Regions from separate parts of the Mechercharimyces mesophilus genome, predicted to be linked through region 2. Evidence: riboswitches for the same ligand, from Rfam matches in the RefSeq annotation. Region 2 holds a riboswitch; the other holds the start of a gene.

Region 1 (12,088 bases), on a different contig from region 2:
AGAGATTGGAGTGGGCACCGGAAATCTTTCTGGTCGCTTTCTACAACAAGGGATTTCTCTAAATGGAGTGGATCAGTCACAGGAAATGCTCCAAATCTGTCGTGAAAAATGGCCTTCCATGGAAACCAAATTGGGCAATTTCCTCGCTATTCCCTACCTCGATCAGCGTTTTCATTTCATCGTAACGAGCTACGCTCTGCACCATCTAACTGAAGAGCAAAAGGGATTAGCTCTAGCCGAAATGGACCGTGTGTTACAACCTGGGGGACGCATTTGCATTGCCGATCTCATGTTTCGGGATCATGATCATCGCAAAAACTATCTTACCTCCTTAAAAGAAGAGGGGAAGGAGCATTGGGTCGCAGAGATTGAAGATGAATATTATGCGGACCGCTCCCTATTAGAGAAATGGCTCGTATCGCACAACTATGAGGTAGAGTCTGAACAACTGTTAGATTATTTACATGTGGTTTATGCAAAAAAATGAGTCTACACCTCCCGCCAGTAACGGTGATAAAAGAGAAGAAGACCAGGGATTCTCCCTCGCCTCCTTCTCTTTTATCTCTATACTATTCTATCTTTATAATGAGAGATTCTTCCTCTTAACTTTCTGCTACCCACACTTGCTCAAATGTTTCTTCCTTAAACCCGACGGTCACTTTCTCTCCATCTGTCACAATCGGACGCTTGATGAGCATTCCATCCGAAGCAAGCAGATCCAATTGTTCTTCTTCGCTCATCTCTTTCAACTTATCCTTCAGACCTAATTCCCGATATTTCTTGCCGCTGGTGTTAAAAAATTTTTTCAGTGAAAGTCCACTTTTCTCCACTATTTGCGCTAACTGATCTCGGGAAGGAGGATTTTCCACAATATGATGATCCTCAAAGTTGATTCCTTGCTCCGTTAAGTATTTTTTCGCTTTGCGGCATGTCCCACAAGGTGGGTATTCGTACATTTCAATCGTTTTCATGATCTCGCCCTCCTATCCACTGTCCAATCCTAGTATACCCGTACGTCTCCATTAACGAAACACATCACTGCCTCGCTCATACTCCACGTCAGGGTGACCTTCTCGCTTATTGGCTACGCGTGCTACCGTGAAGAAAAAATCAGATAAGCGATTCAGATAACGACGCACTTCCTCATTGGTCTCCTCTTCACGACTCAGCGTCACCACCTGCCGTTCTGCACGACGTGCTACCACACGCACGACATGCAGGCGCGCAGAGATAGGGCAACCCCCTGGCAAGATAAAGCGCTGGATCTCCTCTGTCTCCTGATCATAGCGATCAATCCACTCTTCCAATCGCTTGACCATTTCCGCCTTCACTCGATAGTCGCGCTTTCTTCCTGCTTGAGCAAGATCTCCTCCACAATCAAACAGTTCATGCTGAATGACCGTCAAATCCCGAATCATATCCGCATAACGCTGTTTGTCCATCAGAGCAACTGCGTCACCAATGAAGGCATTGGCTTCATCCACGGTTCCATATGCTTCTACACGAATATCATCCTTCTGCACGCGCCCACCAACGACACTCGTTTTCCCTTCGTCTCCGGTACGTGTATAGATCCGCATCCATTCATCCCCCTCAGAAGTTGATCTTGCGGCAAGTGGAAAAGAAGCCTCTCTATCACCTATCCATGTGGCTAACCCCACTCACTCTTCGTTATCCGTCGTTCCTATCTTACTCTAAGCATGTATGAGAAAGCCTTTGTCCACCCTTACGATAAGGAAGCATTTATCACCCAGTCATCAACCGGTTTCCTTAAAAATAGCACACCCATTTCCTTTAGCACGAACTATCCCTATACACTCCCCCGCGTCGCGGGAAGAAATAGCTGTGGCACATGATCCTGCGGATGGGAGACGATCAGTGGTTTTACACCGTATACATCGGCTAAAAGTTCAGGCATGAGCACTTCCTCTGCCGATCCCGTCCCTACCACGATGCCCTCTTTAATGAGAACAAGTCGATCGCAATGTTGGGCGGCCAGATTAAGGTCATGAAAGACAGCGATCACCGCTAATTGATCTTGCTGACGCCAACGCAGGATATGTTCCATGACTGCCACTTGGTGACCAATATCCAAATAGGTGGTGGGCTCATCGAGTAAAAGCAATTCAGGCTCCTGTGCCATCGCTTTCGCAATAGCAACCCGTTGCCGTTCTCCTCCGCTCAGTTCATCGATCGTACGTCGGTGAAGCGGTCCAATCTCCAATACTTTCATCGCTTGCTGTACATGGTACCGGTCTTCCTTAGTCGGTGGTGCAAAGCGACTCTGATACGGGTAGCGTCCCATCGTCACCACTTCTTCAACGGTATAAGGGACACTCGGTAAACCTTCCTGCGGTAAAACCGCCATCAGCTGTGCACGTTCTCGCTGTGACCATTTCTCGATCGGTTTCTCCATCAGAGAAACTTCTCCCGCACTCGCTCGCTCTTCTCCCGCTAAAATGCGCAACAGTGTCGTCTTTCCACTACCATTGGGACCGATGAGACCAACCATCTCCCCGCGTGTCACTGACAGGTCCACTCCGTGTAAGATCGGCTTCTCATGAATTTTCTTGTGAATGTCCACTGCCTCCAACATAACCTGTCCCACCATTCTTTCGATAAAACATTTTAGAAACCCTACTCTTTATAGAATATGAGGGTTCTTGCCTCTTTCACCCTTGATTATGCCGTCTTAGCAACCAGGCAAAAAAAGGGGCACCGATAAAGGCGGTGATCACACCAATCGGAAGCTCGCGTGGCTCCAGCAACAATCGAGCCAATGTGTCCGTCCATATGAGAAAGATCGCCCCCCCGAGCACAGAAATGGGCAACAGCAGACGGTGATTGGAGCCCACAATCATCCGCGTCATGTGCGGAATCACCAATCCTACAAACCCTATGGTGCCGGATACAGCAACGGCGACGCCAGTTGCCATAGAAGCTAAGATTAAGAGGAGGAGTCGAATTTTCTGCACGGATACTCCCAAATGATAAGCAGAGCGCTCTCCCAGAGCAAACAAATCCAACTCGCGACTAAATAACCAAGCAATCCCTAACCCAAATACGATGAAAGGTAGAATAACGAACGCGTGACTCCATTCCCGTAAAGCGAGGCTCCCCATCAGCCAAAATTGAATTTCCATCATCCGTTCAGCCGATTGTGAGAGGATAAAGGTTAATAAGGAGCCGAAGAATGCCTGAATGACCACCCCAGCCAAAATGAGAGTCGAGGTGCGCATGCCACTTTTTACTTGTGCCAGTCGTAATACCAAGATGAGCGCCATCATGGCAAATAAAAAAGAAAAGAGGGGGACATTCCATATCCCAAGCAGAATGCCTCCCCAACCTGTCAAAATGGCGATGGCCGCGCCCACTGCAGCTCCAGATGATACACCTAAGATATAAGGATCTGCCAGTGGATTGCGCAAGACACCTTGAAAGATCACCCCACTACCAGCTAAGGCTGCACCCACAAGCCCAGCAAGCAAAACGCGTGGTAAACGAATTTGCCATATGATCGCTTCTGTAGTCGGATCACTTGCTGGAAGCGAAAGGAAAGGGATTTTCCCCACGATCGTCCGCCAACTGTCTACCATTGAAATATTAGCGCTCCCAAGAGAAATTGAACCCCCAATGGTTAATAAGAGTCCAGCGCTAAGAAGTATCAGCCAGACGAAAAGCTGTGTCTTCCCGATCCACTTTCTTTGCTTGTTCACTTCCTTAGAATTTTTCTGGGTAAAGCGCTTTCGCAACCTCCAACAGTCCTTTCGTAATACGTGGACCCTGGCGACTGACTAAGTTGCCATCCAGTTGAACCATACGTTCTTCTTTTACCGCGGTAATCTCGCTCCAACCCCCACGGTCAGAAATTTGACTCAAAGTGGCTTGTGCATCCTCTCCATGGGTGAACAGAATCACATCAGGATTCCATTCTACTACCTTTTCTTCCGATACTTGCACCCAGCCTTCCTCTTCTGCTGCCACATTGATGCCTCCAGCCAGTGTGATCAGCTCATTCATAAAAGTACCATTACCCGTTGTATAAAGATCCGATGAAACTTCATACCAGGTGCGAAGCCGCTCATCCTTTGGGATATCCCCTACAGCTTCTTTCACCCCTTCCACATCGGCTTTCATTCCATCGATCACCTGCTGGGCTTCTTCCACTTGATTGGTCGCTTCTCCTACTTTTTCAATTGACTGATAGACACCTTCTAAGTTTTGTCCTTCAACAACCAGTACAGTCAGATCCAATCCACGCAGTTTTTGAATCGCTTCCCCATTCAAATTGGCTGCCAATACTAAGTCCGGCTCGAGTGAAACCACCTTCTCCGCATTGATCTCCATATCTCCTATTTTTTCAATCTCGCTCACTTCAGCAGGGTAATCATCGTTCGAGGTAACACCCACGATACGATCTCCCACATCAAGGGAGAAAGCGATTTCCGTCGCACTCGGAATCAAGGAGATAATCCGCTTCGGCTCCTCTTCAATCGTTACTTCTTCTCCATCATCTCCTGTGATCGTTACAGGATATGTAACTGCATCCGCCTTCTCTTCTACCTGACTCTTTTCTTTTTCTGGTTTCTCTGCTTCGGGTTCAGCGGCACAGCCCGCGGCACTAAATATCATCACCAAAGCGAGTAATAGCGATTGAAACTTCCACCAACGATTCTTCATCTTCTTTTCTCCTCCCATATTGTTCTCCTTCCAGCCGATAAAAAACCTTGTACCTACTGGTACAAGGAGGGTTCGCTTACGGGAGGGCCGCACAATAAAGTCGAAGTGATCTGGTTAGCTGGTTAACCTTTACACATCAAATCTTGACGTTAACCACCACAAGGATTCAGTCTCAGTCTAACCATAGACTGTCCAATCCTCATAAAACCAGTCAGTATTTTCTATTATTTGTGGGTTCCTAGCGTTCCTCCTTTACCGCGAAGGAGAGTAACATTTGCGAGAACAGGCAGGTCTCCTGGCTCATGGTTCATCGCGCCTCCGTCCCTTCCCATCCTCTTGGAGGACAGTGGTCAGTCCTTCGGATTTGCTCCCCATTCACAGTGGCGGGTCCGCGCCGGATTTCCACCGGCCTTCCCTCTTCACTTTCGCTAGTCGCGAAAGACCTGTTCCCCACCAGATAATTTTTTAGGTACCTTATAAATGGCTACCTATCACTTCCATTATACTTCTCCCCTAGGAGGTGTCAATAAAGAAAAGAAGCTTGACATTCACACCTCTCCCGCGTGATAGTAGGAGGTGAAAGTTGATCTATTGAAAGGAGGGAGGCACAACTTGTGCCACCATTCATGCCAACACCTTTTTCGCTTCCAGTGGGTAAAGAAAAGCGCATCATCCGCGGTGATGTCTTTCTCCCCGCTTCCAAGCGTCCTGCCCCAACATTATTGATCTTACATGGCTTTAAAGGTTTTAAAGATTGGGGATTCTTCCCTCATGCAGCCAACCGTTTTTCTGAAGCAGGTTTTGCCGTCGTCACCTTTAATTTTTCCATGAATGGAGTAGGCGAGGACTTTCTTCATTTTACCGAATTGGAGAAATTCGCTCACAATACCTACTCACGCGAACAAGAGGATTTAGATGTGCTTCTTCACGCCATTCGTACACAAACTCTCCCCTTATCCGATCACATGGATAGTGACCAAATTGGATTAGTCGGACATAGTCGTGGCGGAGGCAATGCCCTTCTATACGCGCTCGACCATACCCCTATCCGTGCTGTGGCAACTTGGAATGGCATTAACAAGCTAGATTTGTTCTCTCCTCAGTTAAAAGAAGAGATTCTGCGTAAAGGAGAAGGGTCCATCTATAACAGCCGCACCAAGCAACAGATGCCAATCAGTCAAGAAGTTCTGCAAGATCTAGAAGAGAATAAAGACTCTTTTCATCTCATGAAGCGACTCACCCATTATAAGCGGCCCTTGCTCATCGTGCATGGAAAAGAAGATCTTTCTGTCCCTGCAACGACCGCAATCAACCTGCAGCAAGCCGTCCCTCATGCCCAACTCTCTCTAATTGATGGAGCCAATCATGTTTTTGGTTGTTCTCATCCCTTTCAAGAACCAACCTCGTTGCTTGAGCAAGCCATCGAAACCACCACTTCTTTTATGAACAAACATCTTTCGTCAAATGGAATACAAAAGTGAACAAAAAAAAGACCGGCGGTTTTCCGTGCCGCCGGTTTTCACTCAGGGGGTAAGACTTTTGTTCAAACAAAGGGGGATAATCAGGGCAATCCTTGGTTATCCAAAAGGTATTGAAAGACCATTTGTGCAATCAGCCTTTCAATACTATCAACGACGACTCCATTTCTTTCGTTTCATCAGATTATAAAAAATTATATCTCCAAATATTTCTTTATCGTTTGTTCGCTCTATTCAATCTTAGCACCATACGAACGAGCAAAAGCAACAGCTTCTGCAAACTCCATCTTCACTCCCCGAATATCCAACTGGGTAAAATCGACTCCCGTCACAACCGCACCTCGCAAGTCGGCTTCTCTCATATTCACTTTATTCAACTGGGCACGGGTCAAATCCGCTCCTCGAAGATCCGCTTTCTCCAAGTTCGCTTCATAAAGATCGGCTTCTACTAACCGAACCTTTTGTAGCGATTGCTTGCCCAGATCGGCATGACGTAGAGAAGTAAAGGACCAATCACCCTCCTCTACTTTCAGCCCTGCCAGATTGGCACCCGTTAGGTTAGAACCAACGAGCTTACATTCCAGCAGTTCCGCACAAAAAAGGTTCGCATTTTCAAATTCACAGTTGGTAAAGCTGGATCGTCGATGACAGGAAGCATTAAGATAAGCCCCTCGAAAATCGCAATTGATAAATTGGCAGGCGGTCGTTATCCATTCATCTAGTCGCGCTCCTTGAAAAGAGCAAGCAATGAAGCGGCAGTCACGTAAGTTCGCTCCAATCCAATCCTCTCCATCTACCTCTAGACCTTCTACTTCTCTTGCTTCCCAGTTTTTCAATCAGTTTCACTCCCCAGCAAGTGTCACCATATACCCAGAGAATTTGCGAATATTAACCACCCCCGAATCCAAAATCAAATATTGCCCCTTAATCCCCAATAATGTCCCTTCAATCGTAGGAGTCTTATCCAAATTAAGTGATTTGATTTTTTCAGGAGCTTCCAATTGAGGGTAGTGAAATTCATATACTTCCTCAGGTTCTAACAAGAATTCCGTAAATGTTTCCGGGATTTTTCCCACAATCTCTTGGTAAACATCTAGCAGATCCTTCTCTGCAATTTCATTTTTTAGCATCTTACGCCAATTGGTTTTATCATTCAGATATTGTGTGAGATGAACCTCCAACTCTCCTGCTAACTTGCGGGTGGGAACTTCTGCGATGGGAAGTGCACGTACCGCCCCTTGATCCACCCAACGCCGAAAGCCATTCCCTTTTCGTGTGATGCCTACTTTCACTTCACTGGAAAGCGCCAGATAAACATAATGTGGCTGCATACAATGATGCTCGCCAAAGGCATCGTCACGGCATGTCCCTTCATGATAATGACAGAGATGGGGTTTCACCATACAAAGATCATTCTTCGCTAGATCACGAAAGCATGGATAGCAATAGCCACTATTATATGTCTTTTTGATCTTACGCCCACATTCGATACAGTTGATCTCACCTGAAAAGTGAATAGCCATACGATTTCCTATCCATTTATTTAAACGAACCTGCTCATCACCTACAGAAGCATAGTAGGTAACCGGTTCGGTCGGTTCATGCGCTAATGCACGAAGCATGCCTGTCCATTCCATCCCAATCCCTCCTCCTCTCGTATTGTAACATGGGCAAGCAGGAGGAGGGAGGAGCAAAGCTTGTCAATTGTATCTAAGAACGAAACCCTCGGTTTCCTATGTTAACGATCCATTCCACTAGTGCCAACTAGCATCTTTTTACCATGAACCGAACGCTTTTTTGCTGAATAGACTGAAAAGATTGTATTTTGCAAAGGAGGATGCCCTATGCTTCATCCCTTCCTACGTCCTGCAACACGGCTTTCCGGTTTCTGCAAAGTAGAAGAAGAGATCAATCAGTACCACATGGTCGGAAACGGATTTATCTATTGTTTTGCACAAGAACATTGGAGTTTGGCCATCGACAATCATGCGCTCCTTCACTTTTTTTTCGACCAAAAGCCCACGGATAACCTTCCACATTTGTTGACACGAAAACCCTATTCAATGAGTGAAAATCTTGATATTGAAAGCAAAGCCTCTTTTCACGAGCTATACTATATAAATGTTTGGTCAGGAATTGATCTGCTCTTCTACGAAAAGAATGACGACCTCAAGTATGATCTTATTCTCTCGCCTCACGCCAGCTTAGACGCTATCCGTATGAAAGTAGACGGGGCCGATGACGTTCGTATTAACGAAGACGGCGAACTGATCTTTCACACCTCTCACGGGATCGTGAAACAAGCACACCCGATGAGCTACCAACTTACTCCTCATGGAAAACAAGAAGTGAGTACTCCTTTCACCCTCTATGATTCATCCACTTTTGGGTTCCAACTAAAAGGAGAATATGATCCCACCCTTCCCCTCATCATCGATCCAATCATCCTGTTATATTCCACTTACTTAGGAGGGTCTGCTACCGATTGTGGACTCAGTATCGCGATCAATGCAGATAAACAAGCATTCGTCTCGGGAACAACAGCCTCCGCTAATTTTCCCCTCACAACAGGAGCATTTCAAACCATCCAACAAGGTTTTGAGTCTACCTTTGTTTCCAAATTTAACGCTTCCGGAACTTCCCTACTCTACTCCACCTTGCTATCCGGCAGCGAAGGCGAACGCGGAATTGGTATTAAAGTAGATCCTACCGGGCATGCCTATGTCACGGGAGAGACGACTTCTACTAACTTCCCTGTCACCTCGAATGCTTTGCAAACGATTTTCAGAGGGATCGAAAGTGTGTATGTGACTAAATTGTCCCCAACAGGCTCCAGCCTCATCTTCTCCACCTTATTAGGAGGGAGTGAAAATCAGGCCGCTAACGGAATCGCGCTAGATGGAGATCAAAATGTCTATATAACTGGGATTACACAGTCAGGCGACTTCCCTACGACTAGCGGGGCCTTTCAGACCCGCAACAACGCTGCTTTACAGACCTCTTTTATTAGCAAGCTGGATCGCTCCGGCTCCACTCTCATTTATTCTAGTTATCTAGGCGGAAGCAACTTTGATGCGGGAACTGGGATTGCCGTCGATCAATCACAACAAGCAGTTGTAGTAGGATTAACCGGTTCCAATGACTTTCCTACTACCTCCAATGCTTTTCAAACCGCTGCCCCCGGGAGTACATCCGCCTACGTCACCCAGTTTAATGTCAACGGTTCTTCCTTGGTTTTCTCTACCTTCCTCGGCGGATCAGGGGATGATACTGGTTGTGCCATCAGTTTAAATCGCGGAGGAGAAGCTTATGTAACGGGACAGACACAATCCGATAACTTTCCAATAACTTCGGGTGCTTTTCAGACCGTACGCTTAGGCCAGGATGCTTTCGTTACCCGTTTCAATCGTGCAGGTTCGTCGCTACTTTTTTCTTCTTTTCTCGGCGGAACAGGTTCAGAAAAAGGATTTGGTATCGCTGTCGATCCCTATGACAATCCGTGGATCGTAGGAGAAACCAGTTCCACCAACTTCCCTGTTACAACCGATGCCGTTCAGTCCTTCTTTGCTGGAGGTAGCAATGATGCTTTCGCTACCCAAATCCAATTACAGGCCAACAAGAGTAATCGTATTTCTTACTCTACCTACCTAGGGGGCAGTGGGTTTGATCGTGCGAGTGCCACTGCGACGGATACCACTGCCAGTGCCTATCTTACTGGCGTCACCGCATCTCCCAATTTCCCTGTCCTCTCAAGTGCTTTTCAACCATCTTTCGCTGGCGTAGAGGATGCTTTCGTCACAAAAATCGGGTCTCCTTCCTCTATCCCTGGACCAACGGGGCCAACCGGGCCAACGGGACCTAGAGGTCCACGTGGACCCAGAGGAGCACGTGGACCACGCGGATCGAGTGGCGAAACATCGGGTTAAAGCTCGACCATCAGCCTCTAGTAAACATCTCTACTCTTATCTCGAATAACGCTCTCTTACAAGCGAAAAGACCATCAGCTACTATCCAAGTAGCTGATGGTCTTGTTCGAGGGAAGGACGACCCGTTACGTTGTCCCATATATTCTCTGCTGCGTTTCTTCCTGATTCAATGCAATCCGGTAAACCAACGCCATCGTATGCGGCTCCAGCGATAACCAACCGCGGGAAGTGTTCGGCTAGTTGGGAACGCATCGTTTCTAACCATGCCGCATGCCCCACTTCATATTGAGGCATCGAATCGCGCCAACGAGTCACAACGGAGAAAAGTGGCTCCTTCTCAATGCCTAAAATCTCCTGTAGATCCCGCTTGACGACCGCCACAATCTCTTCATCGGATCGATCCACAATCGCTTCGCTACCTGCACGACCCACATAAGCGCGTAACAAGGCCTTATCTTCCGGGGACGTGTGTGGCCATTTCTTATGGGTCCACGTACATGCCGTAATCGATGTCTCTTCTGTACGTGGTACAACAAAGCCTGTCCCTTCCCAGCGTAAGGGTGCATCTTCTTTGCGGTAACCTAAAGCGACAGTGGCTACTGTCGTCGGCTTCACATCGTTCATCAGTGGATCCAGATACGGGCTTCCTCCCAACAAACGTTGGGTAACAGTATGAGGCACCGCCATTACCACCGCATCGGCTGCTAATGTCTCACCATCACGCAAGGTAAGCTCATACCCTTGTGCTGTTTTGACCACATGGCGCACTTGTGTTTGTGTGCGTATGGAACACGAAGATGCTAGTTTCTCTTCCAATGCCGTCACCAAAGAGGTAAGCCCCTTTTTCAAGGTGAGAAACTGCCCTTTTTTCTTTGCTTGCCCTGCTTCGGGACGTGTCTTCTTCATACCGAGAATCAGGCTACGGTATTGCTCTTCTAGATCGATAAACTGAGGAAATGTTGCCTCAAGGCTCAAGCGATTAATGTCTCCCGCATAAATTCCCGACAGCAATGGCTCAATCACCTGGGTAACCACATCGTTCCCTAGACGCCTTCTAAAAAATTCCCCTACGGAGATATCGTGCGTTCCCGTCGCCGGTGGTAGCAATAGATCCGCTGCTGCGCGAAGCTTTCCGATAGGTGAAATTAAACCTGTCGTAACAAATGGCATCAAACGAGTAGGGATGCCCATAACCGCCCCTTCAGGAATCGGTAAAAGGCGCTTGTGGTTTAAGATATACGCTTGTCCTGTTTCATTTCGTACCAACTCATCTGCTAAACCCAGTTCAGACACAAGCTTTGCCGCTGCCGACTTCCGTTCCAAGAAAGAATCTGGTCCGCGCTCAATCACAAAGCCCTCGTGATACTCCGTATGAATCTTTCCACCCAAATGAGGACCCGCTTCCAGCAGGCTAATCTTGATCGGCTCTTGTGTCTGCTCTTGCGCGCGCTGAAGATAGAAGGCAGTAGCAAGACCAGTCAGCCCACCCCCAATGATGACTACGCGCTTCATGAGTCCACCTTCTCCAGGTGCTCTGACCACTTCAGGAGTACCTCATCCGCTAATCCGGCAATAAAAAGCGGGTCACTATTAGGCATGGGTGGTCGGAGATAGGAAGCCCCTACCTCAACGGTAACCACTTTGCACTCGTAATCGTTATCGTACAATACTTCCAAGTGTTCAGCTACAAATCCGAGAGGGCAGTAGACAAAGGTCTGATACCCCTTCTCTCGATACAAGTCCCTCGTCAAATCTTGTACGTCTGGACCCAGCCATGGATCAGGTGTATTCCCTTCACTCTGCCATCCAATCGCATAGTGAGGAATGGATACCCGCTCAGCCAGTATTTGTGCCGTTTCCTGTAACTGATCCGGATAGGGATCCCCATATTGCAAAATCTTCTCTGGTAAGCTATGCGCTGAGAAAACGACGACACTTTTCTCACGTTCCTCCTGCGACAGTGAAGAGAGAGTGTTTTCTAACTGCTCCGTCCAATATTGTAAG
Region 2 (12,088 bases):
GCATGTTTGCCTGCGCTGCATGCGGACCCACTGGAGATGGAGATATTGTAGCGATTCAGTTCTAGCATAACCGCTTGTCCTTCTACACGATCAAAGCTAACATTTAAATTATTTGGGAGGCGTTCTTCTGAATGGCCGTTGAGGCGTACGTCGGTTATTTCCTCGGAAATACGTGCCCAGAGGAGGTTACGCAACCTGGTTAGCCGACTGGCTTCATTCTCCACTTCTGTCGCGATGAGTTCTGCTGCGATACCAAGTCCCATGATTGCGGCGACATTCTGGGTACTAGGTCGCAGGCCTCGCTCTTGCCCTCCGCCATACATAATGGGTTCTATGCGAACCCCCTTACGGAGGTAGAGTGCCCCTACTCCTTTGGGTCCATAGATCTTGTGGCCAGCAAGAGAGAGAAGATCAATATCTAAGGTGGATAAGTGAAGTGGCAACTTCCCGACCCACTGAATGGCGTCTACGTGAAAGAGGATTCCCCGTTCTTTAAGGAGCTTACCGATGACGGAAATCGGGTTGAGGGAACCTACTTCATTGTTGGCTGCCATCAAACTGACAAGAATCGTATCCGGTGTGATGGCTTGCCTTAGTGTATCGAGCTCTACTTGCCCATAGGGATTGACAGGTAAGTAGGTTACTTGAAATCCTTCTTTTTCTAACGCATGGCATGGCTCCAGTACCGCTGGATGCTCTGCTTGCGAAGTAATAATGTGGTTTCCTTTCGAACGGTGCTTCCGTGCGGCACCTAGCACAGCTAAGTTGTTGGCTTCGGTTCCACCACTGGTAAAGAGGATCTCGCGAGAAGTAGCACCAATAGCTGTGGCAACTTGTGAGCGAGCATATTCGAGCCGATCATATGCTTGCCTCCCTGGATCGTGTAGGCTACCCGCATTGGCAAACTCACGTTGCAGATAGTGGATAAGGGTGGACTTTACTTCTTCACGCATCGGCGAAGTGGCTCCATAATCAAAATATAAAGGTTTCATAAGTGGGGCCAGGTGAGACTCTTTTCCTGGCCTACATCCTCCTTTCACTTGGGGACGATTGATCGATTACTCTTGTGGCATAATCCTTGGGATATGCAGTGAGGATTGGACTGATGTATAAACAATATAACATAATGATTGATAAGAAGAAGGCTACGGTGTTTTCTTTCCTCGGTCAAAGGGTGGAGGGCTCCTCAAGGAGTCCTCTTCCTCATGCTCTAGGAAAAAAGAGGAGAGGAGCTGGCTTGTAAGAATGCTGTAAAAGGAGATGTAAATGATCATTTGTTCCAACTTATCCGGCGTGTCTGACAGCAATAAGTGAAGTTTTTCACATTCTTTTACCTCATGGTCCTTGCAATGGGGTGGTATAGAAGCACCAAGCGCGCGGGTTTTTACATGTTATGCCTTATAGAAGGCATTTTCCGGTTGACATTCTATGAATTCATGAGAAAATGTCTACAACGGATTGTGACTAATATGTGAAAGGAATCACAAACATGAAACAGGTCAAAACGGACTTCCTTGTCATCGGGAGTGGGATCGCGGGATTGGTTACAGCACTCTTACTGGCAGACAAAGGGAACGTAACAATCTTAACAAAAGAAAAAGAGGAAGCCAGCAATTCCTTTCGTGCACAAGGTGGTATCGCAGCGGCTGTTGGTGAAGGAGACTCTCCTGATCTGCACCGTAAGGATACCCTTCGTACTGGGGTAGACCTCTGCAATCCTGATTCGGTGGATGTGCTTGTACAAAACGGTCCTAAGACCATCGATCTCTTGACAAAGATGGGAGCCGCTTTTGATCGAAAGGGAAAAGATTGGGCACTAGGCCGTGAAGGAGCCCACAGTGTTGCTCGCATCTTGCATGCTGCTGGCGATGCAACCGGCCGAGCAATCTCGAGTGCTTTACTCATTAAAGCGGTGGAGCATCCTCACATTCAGCTTAATAGCCATACACTAGTGGCCGATCTTTTCATGGAGCAAGGTGAATGTGTTGGAGCACTGGCCTTTCAAACGGACCGCACGCCTGTCATTTATTCAGCTATGAAAGGTGTCGTCATGGCAGCGGGAGGTTGTGGTCAGCTTTTCAAATATACGACCAATGATCGAGTCGCAACGGGGGATGGTTTGGCTATGGCTCATCGAGCCGGTGCCATCCTTACCGATATGGAGTTTATGCAGTTTCATCCTACTGCCTTAGGGGTGAAACAAAACCCGATGTTTCTTGTTTCGGAAGCTGTGCGGGGTGAAGGTGCGGTACTAGTCAATGATCGTGGGGAGGCCTTCATGGGTCGCTACGATGAGTGGAAAGACTTAGCGCCACGTGACGTTGTCTCCCGTGCCATTTATGAAGAGATGCAGGCAGGGAGGCGCATCTACCTGGATGCACGTATGATCGGCAAACGATTTGCAGAGCGCTTTCCAACCATTTATCAGGAATGCCGCAAGGTTGGCTTGCATCCAGCCAAGGACTTACTTCCTGTGACACCGGCGGCTCATTTCATTATGGGAGGCATTCAGACGGACTCGTATGGGCGAACCAACATCCCGCGCTTGTATGCTTGTGGTGAAGTTGCTTGTACGGGTGTTCATGGTGCCAATCGCTTGGCGAGCAATTCCCTCTTAGAGGGGTCCGTATTCGCACAACGCGTCGCATCCTCGTTGGATCAACTGCCAGCATGGGAAGGAAGTATTGATTCTTCTGTTCTCGATCCCTCGCTACTTGCCATTACGCGAGATGATGCCATGAGGGAGCGAATTCAAGACGTCATGTGGCAACGCTGTGGAATTGTTCGCTGTGTGAAGGATTTACAGGAAGGGTTGTCTGAGCTCACTCATATAGAGGCAAAACTTTCGCCGTCTGATTGGGAAGCACGCAACCTGATTACAACGGGGAAGATGATGATGCAATCTGCTCTTTGGCGCGAAGAAAGCCGTGGGGGACACTATCGGCAAGACTTTCCTTCTGCGCTGGAAGAATGGACGAAAAAACATTACCTTGTCAAGATGGGAGAAGCCAAATGAATCGATTGCAGATGGAAGCCATCATTCGTACCGCATTAGAAGAAGATATCGGCGCAGGGGATGTGACAACAGATGCGCTGACGACGGAAGAAGATCAGAGTCACGTAACCCTGTTAGTGAAACAAACTGGCGTACTTGCTGGACTACCTGTAGCAGAAGAGACGTTTCGCCTTTTAGATAAGCAACTTCAATTTAAGCCTCTCAAAGAAGAAGGGGAAAAGGTGGCAGCCGGAACAGCGGTAGCGCATATTTCAGGCAATACCCGCGCCTTATTAAGCGGAGAGCGCGTCGCCCTCAATTTTATGCAACGGATGAGTGGAATCGCCACTGAAACACGTCGCATCGTGGATCAATTGGAAGGGCTCGAATGCGCGGTGTTAGATACACGAAAAACCACTCCTGGATTACGCTTATTTGAAAAGTATGCGGTCCGGATGGGTGGTGGCACCAATCATCGCTATGGATTAAGTCATGGTGCGATGCTTAAAGATAACCATATTGCGATGGCAGGCAGTATCGCAAAAGCAGTGCATCAGGTACGTCGGTATAATGGTCATATGGTGAATATTGAAGTGGAAGCCGACACCTTGGAACAGGTGAAAGAAATTCTCTCTCTTGATGTAGATGCGATCCTATTAGATAACATGGACAACGCAACATTAAAAGAAGCAGTAAATATGATTGCCGGCAGAGTATGGACGGAAGCTTCCGGTGGATTAACACCAGAGACAGTGCGTGGCGTTGCAGAAACGGGTGTCAATGCGATTTCTCTAGGTTGGCTGACGCATTCGGCACCTGCATTAGATATTAGCTTGGATTGGGGTACAACTGGGGAGGAGGAAGTATAATGCAAACGAGTATATTAAATCCGGTTAACCCGGAATTGCCAGAAGCTTTGCGTTCGCTTTCCGCTAAAGAGTATGATGAACGGATTCGAAAAGCGATCCAACAATTAGGAGACGACTTGGTGATCCTGGGCCACCACTATCAACGTGATGATGTGATTCAGTATGCTGACTACCGTGGAGACTCACTGCAACTAGCTAAGGTAGCGGAGAAGTTGGGCGATAAGAAGTATATCGTTTTTTGTGGCGTTCACTTTATGGCAGAAACAACAGATACGCTAACTTCTGATGAACAAGTGGTTATTCTGCCGGATATGCGAGCCGGTTGTTCGATGGCAGATATGGCAGACATTGATGAAGTAGAAGAGGCATGGGAAGCGATTCAGGCGGAACTGGGAGATACCGTGATCCCCGTTACCTATGTAAATTCGACCGCAGCCATTAAATCGTTTGTGGGTCGCCACGGAGGGACGACCTGTACCTCCTCTAATGCGCATCAAGTGATGAAGTGGGCATTCGAGCAGAAGAAACGAATTTTGTTCTTACCGGATCAACACCTCGGTAGAAATACGGCCTTTGATATGGGAATTCCTTTGGAGCAGATGGTGATATGGGACCCGAAAGCAGGTGACTTTGAAAACCTACAGTGTGAGCCTGACGAGACCCGCATGATTTTATGGAAAGGTCACTGCTCGGTTCACGAGAAGTTTACCGTCGATCAAATCAAAGGACATCGTGAACGCGATCCCGAGATGAAAATCATTGTCCATCCGGAATGCTCGCACGAAGTGGTGCAAGCGGCCGATGATGATGGTTCCACCAGCTACATTATCAAGCAGATTGAAGCTGCACCAGCTGGTAGCAAGTGGGCAATCGGAACGGAAGTGAACCTGGTTCAACGCCTAGCCAATGAACATCCGGAACAAGAGATTCGCCTCCTGAGTAATACCATTTGTCCGTGTCTCACGATGAACCGCATTGACCAACCTCACTTACTATGGGTACTGGAAGGGTTGGTAGAAGGAAATGTGGTAAACCACATCAAGGTTGACCCAGAAACAACCAAGTGGTCACAAATCGCACTCGATCGGATGTTGACCATTAATTAATCACGTAGTGATAATAATTACGAAGAAGATCGCTTTATCGTCAGATGACGGTAAAGCGATTTTTTTATAGATCTCAACTGCGTGAAACTCGATTTCACTAAATGAAAAATAACTGATGAAGGTAAGGGTGAAAGCACTCCCTAAAGATGATTGGAAGATGGGCGAGCGATTTCTCCTAGAGAGACTCTGATCCGTGGATCAGGCAGGAGATACCGCCACCCATCCACCAGGCTGTGAGAGAACTTGGCTCTCACATGCGGGATGCTTTCATTCCAAGGTGTGTGGTACTAACCATGACGGTTTACTATGCTTCTAGACGAATAATGTAGCCGATAATAAAATCGAAAAATTCTCTCTTGAAGATAGTATATCAGGCAACCATCTCACTTTTGTTAGGTGGAAGATAAGAGTTTGTGAAATACCATTTAGAGGGACTAATCGAAAAATGAAGAGGGGAAGAGCGTTTTTTAAAGTGGTTCTCTTGGGAGGGAATTGAGACTAAAAATATGTTGACTTACGTTCATCCTTTTATGCTATGATGATTATTGAATCACCCTTTCGAATTTGATGAAAATTCGACAAAAAAGAATAATCAACGTTTAAGGTGCAGATCATTTGTGTTGTCGCATTGATTTGCTTAAAAGGGAAGACCGGTGAAAATCCGGCGCGGTCCCGCCACTGTATATGGGAGTCTCCTACTAAATATCCACTGTCCAAACGGATGGGAAGGAGTAGGAGGTGATGAACATAAGCCAGGAGACCTGCCTTAAACATGAACACAAAAGTTCCTACGTGGATAGGAGGTGTTGCTGGATAAGCATACAGGCCAGTTGATGGTGTGTGTTCGTTTACTTGTCCAAAGACAACCGATACCCGTAGAGCGGGTATTTTTTATTTTGTATGAAACCAAAAGGGGGAGATCAGCTTATGAAAATGAACAGAAGCAGATGGGTACTCATCTTTGTGGCGCTCCTATTGTTGGTTCCATTTCAGGGGACTGCATTAGGAGAAGCATCTGATATACAAGTTCAGGAGACCGATGCCATTACCCTATCGGTAGTAGGCGATGAACAAAAAGGGACCATTTTACAGGATACTGCCGTCCAAATTGAGGATGGCGATACTGCTTTTGATGTCCTTTATCAAGAGCTTGGAAATCAAGTGGGATACAGTGGCACGGGCTCTAGTCTATATGTTTATGAAATTGATGGATTAGCCGAGTTTGATCGGGGTCCCTTAAGTGGTTGGATGTATCGGGTTAATGGCCAGTTTCCTCTGTATAGCGCCGGTGTGTATGAGCTAGACGATGATGATGTAGTGGAGTGGGTGTATACGGCCAATGGCGGTGGCGATGTGGGTTTTCCACTCAGCTTGAACCAAGAGAGAGTGGGAAACAACAAGACACGTGAACCAGTCTCCTCCGATGCTTCTGGTAATGAGAATGAAGAGAAGTTGGTTAGTGAAAAAGAAGGAGAGACGATCCAAGAAAAAGAGACCGAACCGGAGGCAATAAAGGGCGAACAAACGGATGAAGGAGAAAAACAGGAAACAACAGGTGAAAGAAATGAGTTAGATTCTTCAGGGAATGCACGGATTGAAAAGGCGAAAAACTTATCAAAAGAAGTCTCTATGAAACGGCAATCAGCCTCTTCTGATACAGCGAAAAAGAGTTCACAAGGGGAAGAAAAAAATAAGGACAGTAACATGGAGGAACCAGAAGATAGTCCGGAATTATCCTCCTTGATCCAATGGGTGAAGTCCAATTTTGCTTCATCTGAATGGCAAGTGATTGGATTGTCTCAAGCTGAGGGTTGGATTCCTGAAGGTTATCTTTCACAGGTAGAGGGGCAAGTCAAGGCAAATAACGGAGAATTTCGTAAAGTGACAGACTATGAACGATTGATTATGGGCATAGGAGCAGCCGGAGGTAATGCGCAAAATGTGGCTGGCTATAACTTGGTAGAAAAGTTGTACAACAGTGAGCGGATGACCTACCAAGGAAGCAATGGGGTCATTTTTGCTCTGATAGCACTTGATTCTTATGGATACACAGTTCCAGATGATGCGTTATGGAATCGCGATCAACTTGTGCAGTGGCTTCTCGATCATCAGAACAATGATGGAAGCTGGTCCCTTGTTCAAGGGACCGGCGATGTGGATATTACTGCGATGACATTAACCTCTTTGGCTCCTTATGAAGGGAAGGAAGTGGAAGAGGCAAAACAAAAAGGGTTTGTCTGGCTTTCGTCTCAGCAGAAGGAGAGCGGAGGTTTTTATTCGTGGGGATCGGAGACAAGTGAAAGCGCTTCACAAGTGGTGATTGCTCTTTGTTCGAACGGGATAGCACCCACGTCACTTGCTTTCACCAAACCAGGTGGGAGTGTCATCGATAATTTGCTTACCTATCAACAAGTGGACGGTGGCTTTGCCCATGTGGAGGATGGGGGGAGCAATCTTATGGCTAGTGAACAAGCATTAATTGCGCTCACCGCTTATCGAAACCTATTAACGGGAAAACCACGTATCTATGATTTTAAACCGGTCTCTCCTGAACCAGAAGAGCCTCCTGTGGATGTTCCACCATCACCTGATCCTGTACCAGATCCTTCTCCCTCTCAACCGTCGACGCCTGCCCCTGATCCACATGAGATGAAAGAACCAACAGTTGATAGGCATCTCAAGGTGGTTGAGGTTGTTCAAGTACCTGCCCCATCCCCGCAACCACCTTACAAAGAGGTGATAAGAGAAACAACGGTTTATCATAACTCCTCCTCTTCTCCCGGAGCTTCCTCGGTTTCTTCGAGCACGGCTCCTTCTCCCCCAGCATCAAATGAACCACTTGAGAGAATGGAAGAGGGTACCGAGTCCACTGAAGAAGAGTTGACGCAATATGCGTTTGCTCCTAACGCTTCTGCTACGAATAACCAAGCGAATGAGGTTCACAGAGGCTTACTCATACTTCTGATGGGCATGATTATTTGCTTAATCGGGTTATGTTTGTATCTCTATGAACAGAGGAGAGGATGGCAATGAGATTCAAAAAAAGAGCGGCGCTTCTTCTTGTTGCCATAGGACTTCTTGTCACAGGTGCTGGGGGATGGGAACTTACTCGGACGTTTGTTTTTCAAACGGATGCTGCTTCTTCACCACAAGTAGAACAACACGGGATACAACAAGAAAGTTTGCGTACTCCACAGGAAAATCATGAACAACCTCATGCGGCGGCTACCTCATCAGAGAATTCTATTGCAACAGGAGAGAGAAAGTCTCCGTCGACCCAAGAGAAGCAACAAACGAGATCGGTTGAAAAGGATTCATTGAGTACAGAAGCGCGGACGAATCAATCGGATACAAGGCAAAAGTCCGTGATTGATAGAACAGAAAGCTCTGTTCTATCGACGCATTCCAATAAGGCAGAGGCAAAAGAATCGGTCATCTTTTCGATTCACGGGGTAGATGGAGAGGAGATTTTAAGCGCCAGGTCCGTGGAAATTGAAAGTGAAGATACCGTGTTTGATGCACTGGTTCGCGCTACGCAGGACGAAGGTATTCAAATGGAGTACCGAGGCTGGTCGCATACGCTGTACGTAGAGGGAATTAATCAACTATACGAATTTGATAAAGGAGCAGAAAGCGGTTGGATGTATCGTGTCGATGGTGTTTTTCCCGATCGGAGTGCAGGCATTTATCCTTTGGAAAAAGGTGACCGAGTGGAGTGGCTCTATACCCGCAATTTGGGAAAAGATATTGGAGCTAATTTTCGATGACAAGTGGTTTTCAGCAAATGCATCCAGCAGTAGCCGGTTTATATTACGTAGGTGCGATGATCCTGCTATTTCTCTTCTTTCATCCGATCTTTCTTTTGATGGGCGCTGCTGTATTGACAGCAGTGAACCTTCTTTATGATGGGGGAGAATCACTCTTTCGTTGGAAAAAGATGATGGGGTGGACGGTGGGCATCCTAGTGATCGTCAATGTCTTGACTTCCCACCGCGGGACTCACGTACTTTGGCAAAGTGGGACTTTTCGCATGACAGGAGAAGCTCTCCTGTATGGGAGTATGATGGCGGCTATTCTGGTTGCGCTCCTTCTTGTTTTTATTTCCTACCAACAGATCCTTTCTTCTGATAAATTTCTTTATCTATCGGCACGCTTTCTTCCACGATGGGCACTATTGACGATGATTGCACTTCGTTTTGTTCCCCTTTTACAAAATCGCTTGGAGGAAATAAGGAAAGTACAGCGCGTTCGACGAGAATTTGTCTCCCTTAGTGTACGAGAGCGTATGCGTACAGGTATGAGTCAATTAGAGGTACTCCTTACGTGGTCGTTAGAGGATGGCTTACAGACAGCAGATTCCATGAGGGCGCGTGGTTTTGGAAGAGGGAGGCGTACATCGTATCCCACCTGGTCTTGGAGAGTAAGAGATGTGCTAGCGGGACTTTTTTTACTGGTGTTGTTGGTTTGTTGTTGTTGGGGGAGAGTGAAAGGGTGGGGAGCACTCACGATTTATCCAGAGTTAGAAACCTTGCGACTTGAACGAATGGAGTGGGCCATGTTGATTGGCTACCTGCTATTCTTAAGTTTTCCTATATGGGTGGAAATGAAGGAGATGATGAAATGAATATTCTCTCTTGTGAAAATGTCAGCTTTACTTATCCAGAGAACGCGGCTCCCACCCTTCAGCAGATCTCCTTCTCGATTGCTCCAGGAGAATTTGTCCTTCTTTGTGGTCCGACAGGATCAGGAAAAAGCACCCTACTCCGGTTGTTAAAGCAGGAATTACAACCAGTGGGCAATCGTGCAGGCGAGATTTTTTATCAAGGTATGCGATTGCAGGAGTTGGAAGATGGGCGAGCGGCTCAGGAGATTGGGTTCTTGTTTCAGCATCCGGAGCATCAAATCGTGATGGAAAAAGGATTGGAAGAATTAGCGTTTGGGATGGAAAATCTTGGTTTTTCTCCTCCATATATGAGGCGACGTGCAGCGGAAACGAGTGCTTATTTGGGAATAGAACCCTGGATCAATCAACAGACACGGACGATGTCGGGTGGACAAAAACAACTGCTCAATCTAGCGTCGATTCTGGCTATTCGTCCTCAGCTCTTGCTATTGGATGAACCGACGGCTCATTTGGACCCGGTTCATGCTAGTCATTTTCTTCATACACTCAAGCGTTTGAATCTAGAGACAGGGTTGACAGTACTTCTTGCTGAGCATCGCTTGGAGGAGGTTTATGCATTAGCAGATCGAGTGCTGATTTTAGAGAATGGCGAAATGGGATTTAGCGGATCGAGGGGAGCGGGGATCGAGTGGATGCAACAGCAAAATTCCGCTTTCAGCGCTTGGATTCCAGCAATTCCATCCTTTGTTCTTCATAGGGGAAAGGGGGGATCTCCTCTCCCTCTAACCGTGAGTGAAGGAAGAAAATGGGTGATGGAACAATCGCTTAAAGCCAACACCGAAACAAAGGAATCTGCGCGCTTAGAGAACGCTCAGTCCCCCATTGTTTCATTGAAGCGCATTGATTTTGGATATCAACCGGAAAAGCGAGTACTCAAACAGTTGCAAATGAAGGTGTCCCCAGGAGAATGTGTTGCTGTCTTCGGAGGAAATGGATCGGGCAAGTCGACTTTGCTACAGGTTGTCGCGCGCATACTCAATCCTCGCTCGGGACGGGTCCGGCTCCAAAGAAAACGACGATTGGGCTATCTCCCGCAACAGGCAGCAGCCTTCTTCATGGAAGACACGGTGGAAAAGGAACTTGAGGTAAGTAGTTTGGGCATAGATAAGAAAGAGAAAAAATCTTTGTATCAGAAGGTGTTGACAGAATGGTCGCTCTCTTCTCTTCTGAAGCAACATCCGCATGATCTCAGTGGGGGAGAGAGACAGAAAGTCGCGCTAGCGTGTCTGTTGCTACAAGAGTTGGATCTGTATCTTTTGGATGAGCCGACCCAAGGGCTGGATCCCTCGGCTAGACAACAACTGACGGATTGTTTAAAGGAGCAGACTGAGCAGGGGAGAGCCGTTCTATTTACGACCCATGATGTGGAGTTTGCCGCGGCAACGGCATCTCGTTGCCTTCTACTATTTGAGGGAGAAGTCATTGTTTCGGAACCGGCAGATGTCTTTTTACGAGGGAATGATTTTTATACGACTTCGATCTACCGCATGACGAGGAATACAGGGAGACCAGAAGCGGTTACTCTGGAGGAGGCAGTACGCTTATGGGGAAAGTGGGATGGTTCATAGGGGTTGTCTGTTTTTTTGTGATGGCCTGGATTGGAATGGAATGGAGCGATCTGGATCCATTTTGGTCGAGTCTTGTGATCCTTATGCTATTTGTGGGATTGATGATCCTGCGCTTTGAGCGAACAAGCAGAGGGAGTAGGGAGATGGTTCTCATCGCTTTGTTGACTGCGATCGCAGCGGTCAGCCGCGTACCTTTTGCGGGTCTGCCAAGTGTCCAACCCACTACGTTTGTAATCATCGTGTCTGCGATGGTCTTAGGGGCGGAGCGGGGGTTTGTTATCGGTGTGGGTGCCGCTTTGGTCTCCAATATGTTTTTGGGACAAGGACCATGGACTCCGTGGCAAATGGTAAGTTGGGGCCTTGTGGGATGGTCAGCAGGTGCTTTACGGCATACGTTTATCATGAGGAAGAAATGGATACTCCTATTATTTGGATTTCTTTGGGGATTTCTCTTTGGTTGGATCATGAACCTATGGGTATTGATCGGGATGCAACATCATGATTGGACAACGTTTTTGGCTGTTTATACGGCGAGCTTTTATTTTGACCTTGCCCATGCCATCTCCAATGTGTTCTTCTTAGCGTTATTTTCAACACGATGGGTGGGTATTTTGTCAAGATTTCAACGTAAATATGGACTTGTGCCTGGGCAAGTAGACAAAAGTATTGAGGAAAACAGAGTTAAAAGTATCTAATTGGTATTTCTGCATACGCACCTGTAAACCGATTGCATGACCATACGCCGTATAAAAGGCATGACCACCTTTTTCTCAAGATAATTGGTTGTTCCTGCTTTTTGTTTGCTGGGGTGGATGTCCGTAACAGATGAAGATGGAGTGAATTGGTTGGTATGGATTATGGATACA

The links. Region 2 has a riboswitch for cobalamin ahead of AC6RGY_RS15490 (DUF4430 domain-containing protein). Riboswitches for the same ligand answer to the same signal wherever they lie in the genome.
Region 1: another riboswitch for cobalamin. It lies ahead of AC6RGY_RS10570 (ABC transporter substrate-binding protein); the one in region 2 lies ahead of AC6RGY_RS15490 (DUF4430 domain-containing protein).

Annotation. Positions count from the first base shown of each region.
Region 1 is NZ_JCBAPH010000003.1:148,243-160,330, reverse strand. Features, by position in the region: gene AC6RGY_RS10595 (MerR family transcriptional regulator) at 1-487, shown strand, start outside; gene AC6RGY_RS10590 (arsenate reductase family protein) at 603-971, opposite strand; gene AC6RGY_RS10585 (cob(I)yrinic acid a,c-diamide adenosyltransferase) at 1,023-1,580, opposite strand; gene AC6RGY_RS10580 (heme ABC transporter ATP-binding protein) at 1,811-2,596, opposite strand; gene AC6RGY_RS10575 (FecCD family ABC transporter permease) at 2,673-3,752, opposite strand; gene AC6RGY_RS10570 (ABC transporter substrate-binding protein) at 3,721-4,680, opposite strand; cobalamin riboswitch at 4,949-5,142, opposite strand; gene AC6RGY_RS10565 (alpha/beta hydrolase family protein) at 5,295-6,161, shown strand; gene AC6RGY_RS10560 (pentapeptide repeat-containing protein) at 6,389-6,994, opposite strand; gene AC6RGY_RS10555 (DUF2797 domain-containing protein) at 7,001-7,795, opposite strand; gene AC6RGY_RS10550 (DUF7948 domain-containing protein) at 8,003-10,084, shown strand; gene hemY (protoporphyrinogen oxidase) at 10,166-11,596, opposite strand; gene hemH (ferrochelatase) at 11,593-12,088, opposite strand, start outside.
Region 2 is NZ_JCBAPH010000007.1:103,778-115,865, reverse strand. Features, by position in the region: gene AC6RGY_RS15510 (cysteine desulfurase family protein) at 1-992, opposite strand, end outside; gene nadB (L-aspartate oxidase) at 1,490-3,016, shown strand; gene nadC (carboxylating nicotinate-nucleotide diphosphorylase) at 3,013-3,864, shown strand; gene nadA (quinolinate synthase NadA) at 3,864-4,970, shown strand; cobalamin riboswitch at 5,556-5,753, shown strand; gene AC6RGY_RS15490 (DUF4430 domain-containing protein) at 5,898-8,003, shown strand; gene AC6RGY_RS15485 (DUF4430 domain-containing protein) at 8,000-8,737, shown strand; gene AC6RGY_RS15480 (energy-coupling factor transporter transmembrane component T) at 8,734-9,594, shown strand; gene AC6RGY_RS15475 (ABC transporter ATP-binding protein) at 9,591-11,222, shown strand; gene AC6RGY_RS15470 (ECF transporter S component) at 11,243-11,917, shown strand.